Psychrobacter arcticus 273-4: one gene and its partners. The protein of the gene in region 3 interacts with the protein of the main gene of each other region in a pairwise test. Links are inferred from orthologs where the notes say so. Each region holds a gene or a part of one and is shown on either strand. Other genes may lie near its edges.

Region 1 (5,717 bases), 1.3 Mb from region 3 along the record:
GAGCGAACAAATCGGTTTGCTCAACGATAGGCAAGCGAATATGCTCATAACCGTATCTGCCTAGCACATCAGCCAATATTGACTCTAAATACAGCCATTTTGCAGACTGTGCAGGCAAAATATCATTAAACCCTTTAATCGCTTTAATCATGGTTCGGTCGTGTCCTTTAAATTTTAACAAACAGCTCTATAATTTTTATTGGTAAAACATTTTATTATCTAACGCGAATAATCTCATTTTCACGTTTTTTCGCCAATTCTTCTGCATGAGCGCGTACCATCCCTTCTATCTCATCGACCAAATTATCGGTATCAATCAGATGGCTTTTTTCGCCCATACGGTAGACCAGCGATTTTGGTGCAGCACCAACGATACCGATATCGGCTTCTTTTGCTTCACCCGGACCATTTACTTTGCAGCCAATCACTGACAAATTCATTGGCTCACGAATGTCTTCTAAACGCGACTCTAACGCGGTCATTACTCTAATTACGTCAAACTCTTGGCGTGAGCAGCTTGGGCAAGCAATAAAGTTGACACCATTAGAGCGAATATTGAGTGATTTTAAGATATCAAAACCAATTTTAATCTCTTCTTCTGGCTCGGCTGCCAAGGAAATACGAATCGTATCCCCAATACCGTCCAATAATAAACCACCAAGCGCGATGGCAGATTTGACCGAACCAGTACGATAGACACCGGCTTCCGTAACGCCTAAATGCAGCGGATTATCAATCTGTGCTGAGATCAGACGGTACGCATCCATGGTCAAAAACACATTGCTGGCTTTGACAGACACTTTATATTGATCAAAATTAAGGCGCTCTAATATATCAATATGACGCATTGCTGATTCCAGCATTGCTGCACCATTTGGCTCTTTATACTTACGCTGAATGTCTTTTTCTAAAGAGCCAGCATTGACGCCGATACGAATAGGAATATTATAGTGCTTGGCACAGGCAACGACTTCACGTACTTTGGCGTCGCTACCGATATTGCCTGGGTTAATACGCAGACAATCTGCGCCCGCTGCCGCAACCGCTAAAGCAATTTTGTGGTCAAAATGCACATCCGCTATCAAGGGTACGCTGACCAATTTGCGAATTTCACCAAATGCTTTAACGGTATCCATCGTCGGGGTAGAGACGCGCATCAAATCAGCGCCTGCTTCAACACAGCGCTCAATTTGGGCAACAGTCGCTGCCACATCGCAGGTATCGGTATTGGTCATACTTTGCACACTAATCGGCGCATCACCACCAATCGCGACATCACCGACATATATTTTCTTAGTAAGACGACGATTAATAGGCGCTGACGTTGACATAGACAAACCCTTTCATGAAAGCAGTAAGAACGAGAATAACCATAAAACTGAAGGTAATAATAAACAATATTCGCTTTGAAAAATAAATCAGTTAATAAATTAAGGCGCCAATTCAAAACTGGCTTGGCGACCATTTGCGTAGCTGTTTAAAGCGACGGATTGCTGATTAAGCATCAGGCGCACGTTATTGATATTATCGATCTGTACATTAAACGGTGGCATACCTGATAATTGATAATCACCCGCATTTTGCGAGCCCGCTATCAAGCTGCTACCGGTAGCGTCTGTAATAGTGACCACAGCAGCAGCAGTCAGCTTAACATCTAAAGTGGCGGGGGCAACGTCACCACCGCCTAAGTTTAGTGCTGAACCTGAAGCGCTAACCCCTGTAACATCGGTATTAATGGCGGCGCCTTGTGCTTGTTCTACTGCTGAGATATCTTCAGCGCTAGAGACAGGCGGCGCAGTGTTTTCCTTGCTCGCATTACTGACCATACGGAATAGGAAAATCGCTAAAATAACGACACCGATGACGGCGATGATAAGCAGCGGATTGAAGCGAATGCGACTGTGTGTATCACGCTGTAGCGTGCCCATCGGACGCAGTAGCGACTGAGTATTACTGGCTGAACGCGATTTTAGCTCATTTGGGTATGCCGCATCAAAGCTACTGGCTATTCTTACTGGGTCGAGACCCAAATATTTGGCATAGTTAATCGCAAAACCGCGTGCAAACGCCACTTGCGGCAAGTCAGAAAAATCTTCGTTTTCTAACGCTTGCAGATGACGTTTTAAAATAAACAATTCATTTGCCGCGTCGTCCAAGCTAACTTGCTTAGCTTTGCGAGCTTGCTGCAACATGGCACCAAATGATCCCTGCGCGTTAAAGTTAGTGTTTGATAATGGGGTGGTCATTTCCATGGTGCCTCTGGATTGTTAAGCCAAGTCTTTAGTTGTTTTGCTTCATCACTTAATGGATAAGCGGATAAAAGTTGCTGTGCCAATTGTTGGCGTGTCTCGATGTTTTTTTGCGCTGCCGCCAATTTGATACCTTGTAGTAGCAAGCGTGGACTAACGCCCTGCCCTTGCAGCAATATCAAGGTCTCATCATAGAGTCTTTGTGCTTGCTGAAAACGCTGCTGCTCAAGTAGTAAGTCAACCATCTCAATATGCGCAATGATGCTGTTTCGATTGCCATCTAAAGCCCGTAAAAAAGCCTTTTCCGCGGCAGGATGATCCTTTAGTTGAAGGTAGGTACGACCTAAGTTTTCTAACGCACCAATACGGCCTTCATAGCCAAGGGCAGCGCCTGCTATTTCGAACTGCTCTGCTGCCTCTTTGTAACGCTTCATCTGCGACAAATACACGCCATAATTGTTGTGTGCTTGATCAAAATCTTTATCAAGCACAATGGCTTTTTTAAAAAATTGTTCGGCTTTTTCAAGATTAAGGCGGCTACCCTCTTGCTGCAACAAAACACCCATCATATCATAGGCCGGCGCATGACGGCTATCGGCAGCAAAGGCTTTTTCGAGCTGTCTTTGGGCAGCATCGAGCTCGTTTTTGCGGATATATTGTGCAGCAAGTGTCGTTCGAACGCGAGCAATTTCTTGCTGATCCAATTGACGATTGTCATTGGGTTGCGTTGAGGTTTGATAAAGCGTGCCCGTTATTAAATCATTGGTTGGCGTGCTTTGACAACCAGAAATCAATAAAGCGCTTAACGTGCTGGCAAGCCATATACCTTGAGCACTTTTTCTAACAAAAACGGTAGCGCCCAACTGCCTCACTGAATGAGAAAGAGAGGTTTGATATTTGAACTGACAAGAATTTTTAGAAGTCATTATGGTCGCCATCATAAAACTGTGAGTCAATGCGTTCGATCATCGAGGCATCAGTTTAATAGATTTAGCCTCCATAAGTACAATTTAGTTGTCATTAATTGTCTCACTCCCTCAGTACTAGCATTGGCGACTACATTTTATTACCATTGTGATGCAAAAAAGACAGCTAAACATAGTCCGTCTGCAATACTAGAAATAATATTATAGTAACGCGTTACTGCTATAAATTTTTCTTGTTTGCTTGCTTGCTGCTGCCTGCATAGTAGAGGCTACAAAAAATACTATAGTAGGATTCTTTTTAATACGCGACTCTCAACTTAATATGGGCTATCGTAGGCTGGTGCTTTTAGCCCAGTCAATCGTAACAATTTGCCAAAAACGCTGGGCTAAAGCCACAGCCTACGCCAAAAATTATGATAGTTGAGAGTGGGGTTTTTTAATACATTAATTCATCTATAGCTACGTTAGATAGCTATAGCAGTCATTTTTATTAACCTAATCAACTATTTTCGCGGTCTTTAATACTTTGCTGCCAAGCGGCTGAGCGACGTGTTCTATCGGCTACCTGCCCAACCAATTGCCCACAAGCGGCATCAATGTCATCACCGCGCGTTTGGCGAATGGTACAAACAAAACCTGCTTCACTTAATATGTTGCTAAAGGCATGAATGCGATTGTTACTCGACTTATCATAATTTGCATGTGGGAATGGGTTAAACGGTATCAAGTTAATCTTACTTGGCAAATCACCCAATAAGGCAACCAGTTGCTCAGCATGCTCATTACTATCATTGACACCGTCTAACATGACATATTCGATCGTCACATGTTTTTTATGGCGCGGGTTCACGTCAAAGACGTAATTTCTCGCCGCTGCCATTAACTGCTCTAACGGATATTTTTTGTTAATCGGTACCAATTCATTACGCAGCTCATCATTTGGCGCGTGTAATGAAATCGCTAAAGCGACGTCCAGCTCTTTTGCCAACTCATACATTTTTGGCACCACACCTGAGGTAGATAGAGTGACACGGCGCTTTGATAAACCATAGGCATGATCACTGAGCATCAACTCCATTGAGCTGACAACGGGACGATAGTTTAATAACGGCTCACCCATGCCCATCATGACCACATTGGTGACATTATTTTCCCATAAACTATGGTCAATATTCTCTAAGCTGTCGTTTTCATCGCTCATATAAGAAGCATTGGCCACCCATAATTGTCCGAGAATCTCAGCCGCCGTTAAATCGCGCTCAAAGCCCTGCTTGCCCGTACTACAGAAGCTACAGTCCAGCGCACAGCCGACTTGCGAGGAGATACACAAGGTTTTGCGACCATTTAACTTACTGTCATCTGCCGGAATCAATACCGTCTCAACCAATGAGCCGCCAGTCACTTCAAATACCCATTTGCGCGTACCATCATCACTATATTGGCGATGGATAACCTTTGGTGGTATCACACAGGCATTGGCTGATAACTTATCTCGCAAAGACTTACTTAAATTGGTCATTTGCTCAAAATCTGTCACCCCTTGCTGATATATCCACTTAATGACTTGCGTCGAGCGGAACGGCTTTTCGCCAATACTCTTAAAGTAATCCGCCAATTGTGCTTGTGTCATGCCTAGTAGATTGGTTTTTGCCTGCGCCTCGTCTACCAATTTTATGCTGTTAGCAGTTTTGGCTGGGAGATATTGGACAGGGGTTTGGACAGTCGACATAATAAATAACCTTTTTGCATTTTTTGATATAAGCGATGCAATTGTTGAGATGGGCGTTGCTAGACATACTTAATGTATGAGTGCATGAGCAATCCGTTATGAGTGCATTTTTTATCAGAAATTGATAGAAACATACTGATAAAGGATTGATAACGCTAAGTAAAACCAATAATGAGGGAGAAAAGTTAAAATTTCAATGCATAGTTAGACTATAATTGATCCACTTTTAAAAGAGTGCAGCGCTACTGGGGTTAATTATTCGCAGCCTCTGTCTGCGTAGGCACAGCAAGCAAGAAAAATTAACCCCAGTAGTGCTTTATAACATCTGTATTTCTTTTACTTAGGACTGACTATATTATAATAGCTAAAACGGCTTATACCAAAAGATATAAGCCGTCTCGTTACACTAATAATTAATCAGCGCTATTATTATGGATAACAGTGGCTGTTAATAAAATCTGTTAATAAAAGCTGCTATTAACGCGTACGTGCACAAACTTCTTCTTCATTGAAGAAGTAGCTGATTTCACGTGCTGCTGATTCTGCTGAATCTGAACCATGAACAGCGTTTTCATCGATGCTGCTAGCAAAATCAGCACGGATAGTGCCTTCAGCTGCGTCTTTTGGGTTAGTAGCGCCCATGATTTCACGATGCTTAGCGATAGCATTTTCGCCTTCTAGTACTGATACCAATACTGGACCTGACATCATGAAAGATTTTAGGTCGTTATAAAATGGACGCTCAGCGTGCTCAGCGTAAAAACCGCCCGCTTTTTCATCATCTAGTTGCATCATTTTAGCCGCAACAATTTT
Region 2 (5,794 bases), 1.6 Mb from region 3 along the record:
AAAGTATTCTTTAGCAACACCAATACGCAAGCCGGCAAACGGTTTATCACCAGCGCTGGCAGCAGCGTCATTTAAATCTTGTACATAATCAGGCATGTCGTATTTGATAGAAGTGGCATCGCGTGGGTCATGACCAATCATTGGTTGTAACAGATAGGCACAGTCCATGGCACTACGTCCCATACTACCGGCTTGATCAAGACTGGAGGCATAAGCAATCATACCGAAGCGAGAGACGCGACCATAAGTAGGTTTGATACCGGTTAAGCCGCAAAATGAGGCAGGCTGACGAATTGAGCCACCAGTATCACTGCCCGTAGCGACTGGTACAAATCCCGCCGCCACTGCTGCTGCACTACCGCCTGATGAGCCACCAGGCACGTGTCCTATGTTCCAAGGGTTGTGCACAGCACCGTAATATGAGCTTTCGTTGTCCGAGCCCATGGCAAACTCATCCATATTGAGCTTACCAAGACTGATCATGCCCGCTTTATCGATGTTAGTGACGATGGTCGCATCATAAGGAGAGATAAAGTTGTGCAGCATCTTAGAACCGCAGGTGGTCAATACGCCTTGGGTACAAAAAATGTCTTTATGCGCCATTGGCACGCCAAGTAATGGTCGCTTATCACCTTGCACGCGCATCTCGTCCGCCGCTTTTGCTTGTGTGCGTGCTGTCTCAGAGGTATGAGTGATAAAACTGTTAATCTTACTATCAAGGGCGTTGATACGTTTGATATAGTGGTCAGTCAGCTCAAGGCTGCTAAATTGTTTGTCTTGCAGACCAGTAATGAGCTGCTGGGTACTTAAGAGATGAAGTTCAGACATAAGGTGTCGTCCGTCAAAATGTTAATAGCATAAAATAAGATAAGAATTCAGAGAGCGACAGCCGCCTATTCAATCACTTGCGGTACCAAATACAAGCCATCTTCCACGGCAGGGGCGACCGATTGATTGCGCTCGCGGTTAATATCGTGTTTGGCGACATCAGCACGCAGGTCTTGACAGGCTTCATGAATATTCGATAAAGGTTTGATGTCAGTGGTATCAACATTGCCAAGCGTATTCATCAGCTTTAATATTTTGGTAATATCAGCAGCGTAGCTATCGGCAGTATTTTCATCGACACCTAAACGGGCAAGGTTGGCAACTTCTAAGATTTCTTCACGGCTGACAGTGTTGTCAGACGTTAATGGTTGCTGTGACATAGTGTCTCCAGTTACGGACAGTTTTTGTTAAAGTAGAATATGACTAAAACAGATAAGCGCTAAAATAAGCGACTTATATAAAGATGTAGGTATACAGTGGGTTTATTATAAAGCATCTGACCGAAGTTTACAGAGCAGGACACTTGATTGCGGCACAATCTTTACTCAGATCGTTACTCAAAGCGGCTTTACTAAGTACTCCTTTACTAAGTACTCCTTTACTAAGTACTCCTTTATTAAAAAAGGATTAACCAGATAACCGATTTCGTAAAGTTGACCGGATAGTAAAAAATTGACTGTCAATTACACCCCATTCAATGACGAAATACGTTACAGTGGGTAGCTGCTGCTAAGCAAATCATCAAGCAAAGTACTTAGTAAATATTATAAGACGCTAGCTGCTTGTTAATGATTGAATTAAAGGGTGTTTCATTAAAGCGGCTGGTATGGTCTGTGATTTCAAACTTTGTAACAACTTTTAGCGAATAAGAGTGAAATCCTAGCGTACTGATGCAAATATCTGTGTTTTTTTTGAGCCAAATCGGTATAATTTAGCTCAGTTTTTTCATTTCATCATTATAGCTTCGGTTTGACTTGTTACGATGATAAACTCTCGCCACAGGTAATGTCTAAAGACGACCTGCTCAACACTGACCAGTAACCCCTCAGTCACTCTCATTCGCCTCATTTGTAATGCGCTGGAAATATTAGTCATGAACCTGTTTGGATTTTTATCAAATAATATCGCAATCGACCTCGGTACTGCGAACACCCTTATTTTTATTCCTGGTAAAGGCGTGGTGCTCGATGAGCCTACGGTGGTCGCGCTTCGAAGTAATCGCACACAGAACCCTACCGTTGCTGCTGTTGGTATTGATGCCAAGCAGATGCTGGGTCGTACACCTGCCAATATTACTGCTATCCGCCCATTAAAAGACGGTGTAATTGCTGACTTTGAAGTGACGCAAAAAATGCTTAAGTATTTTATCGCCAAGGTAAAAGCCAAGCGTTTTATGGCACAGCCTAACGTGGTGGTTTGCGTTCCTTGTAAATCCACCCTTGTTGAGCGTAAAGCGATTCGTGAAGCAGTATCGTCAGCGGGTGCTAGCAAGGTATTGCTATTAGAAGAGCCAATGGCAGCAGCGATTGGTGCTGGCATGCCGGTTCATGAAGCTAGTGGTTCAATGGTCGTTGATATCGGTGGTGGCACTACTGAGATTGCCGTTATCGCCTTGTCAGGCTGTGTCTATGCTGAATCTATCCGTATCGGTGGCGATATGTTTGATGAAGCCATCATTACTCATGTGCGCCGTACTCATGGCTGCGTGATTGGTGAAACCACGGCTGAGCGTATTAAAAAAGAAGTAGGATCTGCTCTAAATGAAGATAGCCAGTTAGAAGTAGAAGTGCGTGGACGCAGCATGGCAGAAGGGGTGCCAAAGAGCTTTACTGTCAATTCAGAAGAAGTACAAAAAGCTTTGAGTGATCCGTTAAGTGGTATCGTCAGCGCGGTCAAAGCGGCACTTGAGCAGACGCCACCTGAGCTATCATCAGACATCGCTGAGCGTGGTATTGTCTTGACCGGTGGTGGCGCATTGCTCCGTGATTTGGACAAACTTATTTCAAGAGAAACAGGTCTGCCAGTGACAGTCGCTGAAGATCCATTGACTTGTGTGAGTCGTGGCGGCGGCATTGCGCTTGATTTTATCAATAACAAAAGCCTAAATATGATTTTTGTATAAATCATTGTTTATCAAGCATTGTTTATCAAGCATTGTTATATCGGCAATGTTAGATAAGGCTGAAGTTAAAGATAAATAGGTATGAAAAAAGGTGGATGAATAACATTAAAGGTAGCCAATAAGGTTGCCTTTAATGTTGTTAATAAAAGCTATCTATCGCTAATAGATACTTAGCATTTTTTGATACAATCATCTTTTATATAGTGCTATTCAGTGCTGGCAACTGCTCACATTAAAACCTCTACATTAGACGAACTATGACTCCAAGTATTTTTGCTCGCCAGCCACTCGTGCTTCGTATGACTGCTGTTTTATTGATAGTGGCATTGATACTGATGTGGTTTGATAGCAAAAATCCAGAATGGTTCAATCCTATACGCTCAAGCAGCCACGCCGCGATGCAGCCTATTTATGAGCTGTCATTGCTACCCAGTTATGCCAAACACTGGTCAAGCGGTAGTCTGCAATCAAAAGAAGCGCTGCGCCGCGAAAATATGCAGCTCAAATCGCAGCTTATTCACGCCCAAGCCAAATTACAGCAGCAAGATTATATCTTGGCGCAAAACGCCCGTTTGCAAGGTATTCTATCGACCACGAGTCCAGAGCAATTTGATTTAAACTTGGCACAAGTGATTGGTACCGACACCAATCTTTTGCGTCAAATTGTGGTATTGAATAAAGGTGCTCAAGATGGGGTGCAAGTTGGACAAACAGTCATCGATGAAGACGGCATCTTAGGGCAGATTATTAATGTCTATCCTAATACCAGCCGTTTATTACTAATTACTGATGAGCGGCAGTCCGTCGCCGTTACTGTCAAGCGGACTGGTCAGCGCGCTATTGTCACTGGTCAAGGCATACCTACCTCATTGAGCCTTGAGTATGTTTTTAAAACCTCAGATGTGCGTGTCGGTGATGAACTGGTATCATCTGGATTAGGTGAGCGTATCCCTGCAGGCTATCGCGTTGGTCGTATCGCGCATATTGAAGACACGCAAGCAGATAATTTTAGAAGTATTAAAGTCACTCCTGCGGCAAACTTTGTTAATAATGCTTATGTGCTGATATTGCAAGACAAGCTGGCTAATAAAGATAATATTGGCATCACTGAGCCTTAATAATAATTATTCGAAATAATAATTGTCCGATATTTAGCCGTCATCTCATTTAAGCGCGCTGTTTTGTTTTACGCCTCGTTTTTTATTCCCTGCAATGCTCAATTTATCATTAAGTAGCTGCTAAACATCCGCCAAAGGTAAGTATTCATGGCATATCCTGATTCTGATCATGCAAATGGGCTGCTGCATGCCGTGATTGTACTGAGTTTTATTATTGCCTCATCGCTCAGTGTTTATCCATTAAGCCCTAGTATGGCCACATTGCGTCCTATGATCATGATCATGATACTGATTTATTGGTTATTATTTCAGCCACGTTATGTGGGCATTTTTAGCGCCTTTACCATTGGCCTTATTGCTGATTTACTGATGGATACTCATTTAGGACAACAAGCTTTTTCTGCTGTGGTAGTGGCGCTCATGATAAAGGTCACCAGTATTTATATCAGACAGCTAAACACGGTTAGTGCATGGATAATAGCCAGTTTGGGATTGTTTGTGTTTCAAGCGAGTTTATGGATGCTACAGATGTTTGTGCAAAATGTCTTTGTTGCCCAATCTACTTTTTCTTTATTGATGAGCATCATCAGTTGGCCATTGGTGCTTTTGACGTTACGAAAATTTGTACGCTAATCAGGGTAGTTATTGCAGCGATTATCAACACAAGTATTTTAATTAAAAATGATTTTTACAAGCATCTACTATAAACGACGCTCGTTTACTTTGGGCTAAGCCTATCAATACCCAATTTTTATACAATAAGAGAGTAGCCATGGATATCATCTTAGCATCTGGCTCGCCGCGTCGTCGCGAGTTACTAAGTAGAGCGCAACTAGAGTTTACTATTATCAGCGTCGATATCGATGAAACGCCTTATCAGGATGAGTTGCCCAAAGACTATATTGTCCGTATGGTCGCCGCTAAAGCAGAGGCAGCAGCCACGCAGCTAAATATACAGTTAAAGAATAATGAAGCTCACTCATCTAAGTCACTCCTATCTCAGCCCATTATTTTATTGACCTCTGATACGATTGGCGTATTACCAGATGGCAAAACAGTCTTGATCAAACCAAGCAATCGCGAAGATGCTTATCATATGTGGCAGCAAATGTCTGATAGCACTCATGAGGTATGGACGGCTGTACAAGCGACGCAACTCTCATTGCATTCTAAACATACGGATGAATTCGATACTGAGCCAGTATGGCAAATCATCAATCAGAAACAAATCATTGAACGTACAGAAGTAACTTTTATAGCGCTTACCCCAGAGATGATGAGTGATTATTGGGACGGTGGCGAGCCTGCTGATAAAGCAGGTGGCTATGGTATACAAGGACTGGGTGCGGCTTGGGTTAGCCGTATCAATGGCAGCTATACCAATGTGGTGGGCTTGCCGCTTGCACAAACACTGGCATTGATTAAAGAGATGACCAACACTGCTATGCTTGAAAACTTTGATGCCTAAATAAAAGATACTTAATAAAGCTTAAATGCTCAAAAAGCTAGAGTAGGGGTATTTATTGATTCAGCTCTGCTTAATATTTAGTTGAGTATTAATTCCACTGCACATAATGACACGGTTGTGTCATGGGCAAAAGCAAGTGGCATTTGTTACACTGTCAGGCTACCAAACTATGAATGCTTCACCAGAAAGCTAAGTGATAAGAGAAAACACTATGTCCGAAGAGCTGCTGATTAATATTAGTCCCATGGAATCCCGTGT
Region 3 (5,732 bases):
GAACAACTGACACTCAGTGTCGAGTCGGTAACTGCTGCCAATCATATTCGCTATTTACAGAGCGCGTATTTGCAGGTGTTAACAGAGCAGTCAATTACATTTAAACAACTCAAGCAAATTCGCGTCGTCGTAGCCAAGAAATCTGCCGATAATCATTATTCTAAATCATCATCAGCCTTGTCAGAATCACGCTCAATGTCCGTTAAAGCCCATGAAAATCAGGCTCTTAGCCAAAACACAAAGCGGACTATAGCACAGACAGCAGAGCATGTCACCACTGATGAAAACCTCAAAAAAGCACTCTTGCGCCTCATAAATTCGTAAAAAACCCCTACAAATAATGTAAAGTTATGTAAATTAATCCAGTAAATGACACGGTTCAGGCTAGGTTTTTGTAATTTCAAAAACAAAAAAAATCATCTGTCAGTGTCATTCACATTGTGAACATCACTAACAGATGATTTTGCTATTCGCTACAGCTTTTATCTCATCTACTGTACAGGTAACTAATCATAAAATAAAGAATTATACATCCACTTATACGAATATTATTTCGTCCCACCTATAACCATTTTATGTAATATTGCGTAAATGTTTCGATACTTCGTGTATATTCCTGTATTCATCCTTCGACAGTTATACCATTCAAAGGTAAATATTCGATAGGACATGTTACATTGTCATCAAAAGTTACAATTTCAAAGTTATTGTGGTCGGATAAAATCTCACGCACCAATAAATTATTTAAAGCGTGACCAGATTTATAAGCATTAAAACGACCTAGAATCGGATAGCCAATCAAATATAAATCACCAAGTGCATCTAGAATTTTATGACGGACAAATTCGTCATTAAAACGTAGACCTTCTTCATTCAAAATATTTGCTTCATCGATGACAATCGCATTGTCCATGCTGCCGCCTAATGCCAAATTGTTCTGACGCATGGCTTCAATATCACGTAAAAAACCAAAAGTACGTGCTGAGCTTAATTGTTCAATGAAGTTTTGTGTGGAAAACTGCAATTGGGCATGCTGAAAATCTTTATCAATCGCAGGATGGTCAAAATCAATCTCGAAATTCAGCTCAAATCCACTGTAAGGACGTAGCTCTGCCCATTTATCATCAACTTTGACACGTACAGTACGTACAATTCTAATGAACTTCTTTAAAGCATCTTGTTCACACAAACCTGCTTGTAATAACAATCCTACAAATGGCGCAGCACTGCCATCCATGATAGGTATCTCTGATGCTGATACACGAATTAGTAGATTATCAACACCAAGTCCTGCTATGGCACTGAGCAAATGCTCAACCGTACCGACACGGGTACCACCAAATACCAGATTGGATGACATCATGGTATCTTGTACCAAAAAGGCACTGGCAGGGATGGGTGTGCTGCCAACAATATCAGAACGCTCAAAGACGATTCCAGTATCAATTGGTTGCGGCTGAAACTCTAAATCAACAGGTTGACCACTATGAAGACCAGTACCTGTAACGGCGATTGCTGTTTTTATGGTTCGTTGGTTCATGACTGTCTTCTCACATATTTTGTTACAATTGCTATAGTGTAGCATTACCCGACCCCAGTTCGCTAGCGATAAAAAGCATTGATATACCTATCTCTTTGATTAATAACACTTATCGAAGCATTATTATCGATGACTCTCTAGTCGCAATAGCTGACAGATTGCTATGACATAGTGAGCTTTAAAGTGCTTTGTCTTCTAGAGTCGGTGAAAAGTAATATCGATACAACACGTACTACTGGTGCAAATTTTTCTTGCTTGCTGTGCCTACGCAGACAGAGGCTGCAAAAAATTACACCAGCAATACGGTAGCGACTTTAAAGTATTTCAACTATATACATAGGCCGGTTGGTAAATAGCAGATGTTATCAATAAGCACAAAAAAGCCAGCGTGAACTAACCCCCATAAGTTATGTCCAACTTATGGGAGTCAGTTCAAACGCTGGCTTTTTTAAAGAGCAATATTTAGATGAATGATATCTATTTGTTTTGCTGACGCTTTAGATAGTCTTGAATGCTATTGGTCTTGCTTTTAGTCTGTTCAGGCACCGTATTTGAGCGAATTGGGTTTTCTTGATACTGAGCTTGAGACTGTTTTTGACTGTTTAATGCACTGGTATGCAAGTTTGGGTCAACAGGTTGTGTACTGTTTACAGAAGGCACAGGCTGTTCTACTACTTCAGGCTCTTCACCAGCATTTTCATCCAAGGTTAAACCGGTTGCGATAACTGTAACGTGTAAATCGTCACCCATTTTCTCATCAATCACTGAGCCATAGAAGATATGCGCTTCATCGATATCAGTAATTTCTTCGACGATGACACTGATTTTGCTCATCTCATCTAAAGACAAAGATTCAGACGATATCACGTTGACGAGTAAGCCCTTGGCATTCTCTAGACGCAAATCATCAAGCAGTGGCGATCTAATGGCTTTTTCAGTGGCTTGACGCGCACGATCATCGCCACTGGCACGACCGATACCCATCATAGCATGACCCTTAGCGGTCATTGCTGTACGAATATCGTTAAAGTCAATGTTGATCATACCTTCGCTAGCGATAGTTTCAGCAATACCTTGAACCGCATGCAATAACACATCATCTGCTTTTTTAAAGGCATCTTGCATAGAGATGTTGCCGTAGACACTCATCAGCTTGTCATTTGGAATGGTAATGATAGAGTCAACAAAATTGGTAAGCTGCTCGATACCCGCTTTGGCAGCCTTGATACGTTTGCCGCCTTCAAATTTGAACGGCGTGGTGACTACGGCAACGGTCAATACTTCCATCTCTTTAGCAATACGCGCTACGACTGGTGCAGCACCCGTACCCGTACCACCGCCCATGCCGGCGGTGATAAAGACCATATCTGAATGCTCAAGTAAGGCACGAATCGCTTCTTCATCACTTTCTGCCGCTTCACGACCCACTTCTGGATTCGCCCCTGCGCCAAGCCCACGATTGGTTTTTGCGCCAAGTTGCAATTTATGCGGTGCGGTCAAACGATCAAGCGCCTGTTTGTCCGTATTCGCACAGACAAAAGTTACACCTCTAATCCCTTGCTGTACCATATGTTCAACTGCATTACCGCCGCCGCCGCCTACACCGAATACAGTGAAGCTTGCCTGGCCATTATTTTGAAGCTGATTATCATCAGGCATGGTGTATTTTGACATAAAAAAGTTTCTCCAGTTGCAGATAGCGTGATGGTCGATACGTGGTAACACACGCATATGGCGCGCTATCGACTTACTATATATAAATGTATTTGAATAAAACAGGGCCATGGCTTAAATAGTAATGCTTAACCAAGATATGCCGTCATTATACAGGGTATTGCTATTAATATTGTTGCTTGGTCTTGCTGACAAAACTCTTATCTGATGGTGGTATGTAGATTGTCAGTAGAATTACAGCGCAATTATAATATCTTTTTTAGTACACTGGCAAAACGTTGACCGGCACTTTGAAAAACGCCTGTGACGCGATTTTTTTGAATCGCCTCAGGCTCGCTTTTTTCACTGCGGCGAAACTGCTCGCTTTGACTATATAATAGTGTACCAAATGCCGTTTGATAAGCCCGATCATTAACCTGAAGATTCAGCTGCTTAAAGGATTCATCATTATCAAAATGATTGTAAGTACTAATCGCAGGGTGCGTGTTGGTCAATACCACTGGCATTTTTAGTAATTTTTTGGCAAAGGGTATCATGCCTTTAATAGCACTACCGCCGCCTGTGAGCACAATACCCTTATCAATATAGCCTAATAAGTCCGCTTCATGCAATTGGCGAACCACTTCAGTGAAAATCTGCACGTAACGGGCTTCAATAATACGAGCAAGGTTGTAGATACCAATGTTGATTTCATCACCTGACCCTTGCGGTTTAAACAGGAAAAATGAACTTGGATCTACACTATTGACATCAACTGTACCATGCGATTTTTTCAGCTTTTCAGCCTCTATCATCGAGATACCAACGTCTGCTGAAATATCCATCGTCACTTCATGACTGCCCGTTGCGATACAATGGGTAAAAATCAGCTTGTTTTCTTTATAAACACAAATACTTGTGGTGCTGGCACCTATATCCACTAAGCAAACGCCTTGTTGGCGCTCTTCGCTCATCAAGCTATATTCTGCACTGGTTACCGCATCGAACACAATATGATCAATACCAACATCACAGCTTTGCAATAGTTTTTGGATATTTTGACGACCAGCAACCGGCATCATCATCATGTGATACATCACAGCAATGTTGTGCGCCACCATGTCAATGGCATCATCAACCATAAACTCTTGGTTATCGATATAAATACCTTGCTGACAACAATGCATTAAATAATAATCAGATGACAAATCTTGCGATTTAGCGTTTGAGAGCGCTTGCACCATGTCTTTAGTACGGACGAATTCATCTTCTACTCTAACATCGCCAGCACTATTTTTGCTCAATAGCTCAGGAGTTGCCATCGTAAGCCATACACTATGCACGCGGCAGTTGGCGGTATCTTCCGCTTCTTGAATAGCCTGTTTGATAGCGCCCTGCAAACGTTCGCGATGCTTGATTTGACCTTGATAAAAATCGCTATTTTTAACTTGCCCCACACCCATAATACGGATGTCTTTTGCAGACACAACGCTACCAATAACGACATACACTGCCGTGGCACTTAAATGGACAACAACCAGATTTTCAGTATTTTTCATGGTACCAGACAAATTATCGCTAAACAGGAGAACAAATGATGTCTCCATTAAATCATTAAAATAAGGCTATTATCGTCTGATAATAGCGTATGTATACTCTGTATAAAAAATAAAGCAGACAAGTTTAGCGTGTTGGCTACTTTATATATTACTTATAGAGGTGTTTCGCTTGGGGGTTTTTCGTTTACGGGTGTCTCATTATCTTTTGGCGGCGCTATATTCCATGCAATCGTAAATCCGTTTTTGTAACGAAGATCTACCGACTGCATCTCATCACGGCGGTTTTTTAATTGATTACCCAATAGCTGGCTCAAATTCAGCAGCTTTTGTGCCGTATTTTCATTATCAACGATAATACGTAACCCATTATCAAAACGAATCAGCCACGTCATTCTTGGCGACAAAATGATATCTTCAACTTGTAAGCCAAGCGGCGCATACCAGTCATTGACTTGCTGCATCTGCTGCATAATGACTGGTGCCTGCGTCATATCACCTTGCAAAGTTGCAAAATCCTCTTGCGTTAAATCTCTACTATCAGCAGGGACAAACACATTGCCTGTTGCATCTACTAAACGCTCAGTACCAAAATTTGCCACTGCCTGCTTAGGCAATACCGTGACCACTATACCTCGCTGCCAATCACGACTGATACTGACCTGATCAACCCAAGCCAAACCAGTGGTGATATCTCGCAGCGCCTGCAAATCAGAGGTAAAGAAGTTACTCACACTTTGCTGATTCATGACATGCTGCAGCGCTCGATATTCGGCGACCGTCAATCCTTGATGATTAACATGAATAGCTGCTGGAGGTGCATCACGTAAAGCCTTACCGCCCATTATCAATATTAGTATTAATAACCCGAGCACCAATATTGTAAAAAAATATCTGACCGCAGTGGGTACTTGAAAGTTTGATTTTGGGTGACGGGTTTTATCATTCATCAAGTCAGCGACGTCATTGACAGCTTGAGCCAT

The links.
Region 1: the proteins of ftsZ (region 3) and rlmN interact in binary tests that used the Escherichia coli proteins (3 or more experiments, as listed by UniProt). The link is inferred for Psychrobacter arcticus 273-4 from one-to-one orthologs.
Region 2: the proteins of ftsZ (region 3) and PSYC_RS02530 interact in binary tests that used the Escherichia coli proteins (3 or more experiments, as listed by UniProt). The link is inferred for Psychrobacter arcticus 273-4 from one-to-one orthologs.

The regions. Positions count from the first base shown.
Region 1 is NC_007204.1:805,973-811,689, reverse strand. What follows is about bases 2,790-5,670. They hold rlmN (23S rRNA (adenine(2503)-C(2))-methyltransferase RlmN), read right to left. Parts: upstream 4,905-5,670; coding sequence 3,675-4,904; downstream 2,790-3,674. Other genes in these bases: ndk (nucleoside-diphosphate kinase), read right to left, coding at 5,382-5,670; pilW (type IV pilus biogenesis/stability protein PilW), read right to left, coding at 2,790-3,175. Outside these bases: hisS (histidine--tRNA ligase), read right to left, coding at 1-151; ispG (flavodoxin-dependent (E)-4-hydroxy-3-methylbut-2-enyl-diphosphate synthase), read right to left, coding at 216-1,331; PSYC_RS03560 (helix-turn-helix domain-containing protein), read right to left, coding at 1,431-2,246; more of pilW, read right to left, coding at 2,243-2,789; more of ndk, read right to left, coding at 5,671-5,717.
Region 2 is NC_007204.1:587,778-593,571, forward strand. Bases 978-3,935 are described here. They hold PSYC_RS02530 (rod shape-determining protein), read left to right. Parts: upstream 978-1,921; coding sequence 1,922-2,950; downstream 2,951-3,935. Other genes in these bases: gatC (Asp-tRNA(Asn)/Glu-tRNA(Gln) amidotransferase subunit GatC), read right to left, coding at 978-1,208; mreC (rod shape-determining protein MreC), read left to right, coding at 3,208-3,935. Also shown: Asp-tRNA(Asn)/Glu-tRNA(Gln) amidotransferase subunit GatA, read right to left, coding at 1-828; more of gatC, read right to left, coding at 894-977; more of mreC, read left to right, coding at 3,936-4,068; rod shape-determining protein MreD, read left to right, coding at 4,216-4,701; PSYC_RS02545 (Maf family protein), read left to right, coding at 4,841-5,536; PSYC_RS02550 (Rne/Rng family ribonuclease), read left to right, coding at 5,748-5,794. UniProt on the Escherichia coli protein: Forms membrane-associated dynamic filaments that are essential for cell shape determination. Acts by regulating cell wall synthesis and cell elongation, and thus cell shape.
Region 3 is NC_007204.1:2,147,160-2,152,891, forward strand. The notes cover bases 1,117-4,012. They hold ftsZ (cell division protein FtsZ), read right to left. Parts: upstream 3,215-4,012; coding sequence 2,018-3,214; downstream 1,117-2,017. Other genes in these bases: lpxC (UDP-3-O-acyl-N-acetylglucosamine deacetylase), read right to left, coding at 1,117-1,540; ftsA (cell division protein FtsA), read right to left, coding at 3,460-4,012. Outside these bases: PSYC_RS09025 (DciA family protein), read left to right, coding at 1-324; more of lpxC, read right to left, coding at 623-1,116; more of ftsA, read right to left, coding at 4,013-4,752; PSYC_RS09045 (cell division protein FtsQ/DivIB), read right to left, coding at 4,905-5,732. UniProt on the Escherichia coli protein: Essential cell division protein that forms a contractile ring structure (Z ring) at the future cell division site. The regulation of the ring assembly controls the timing and the location of cell division.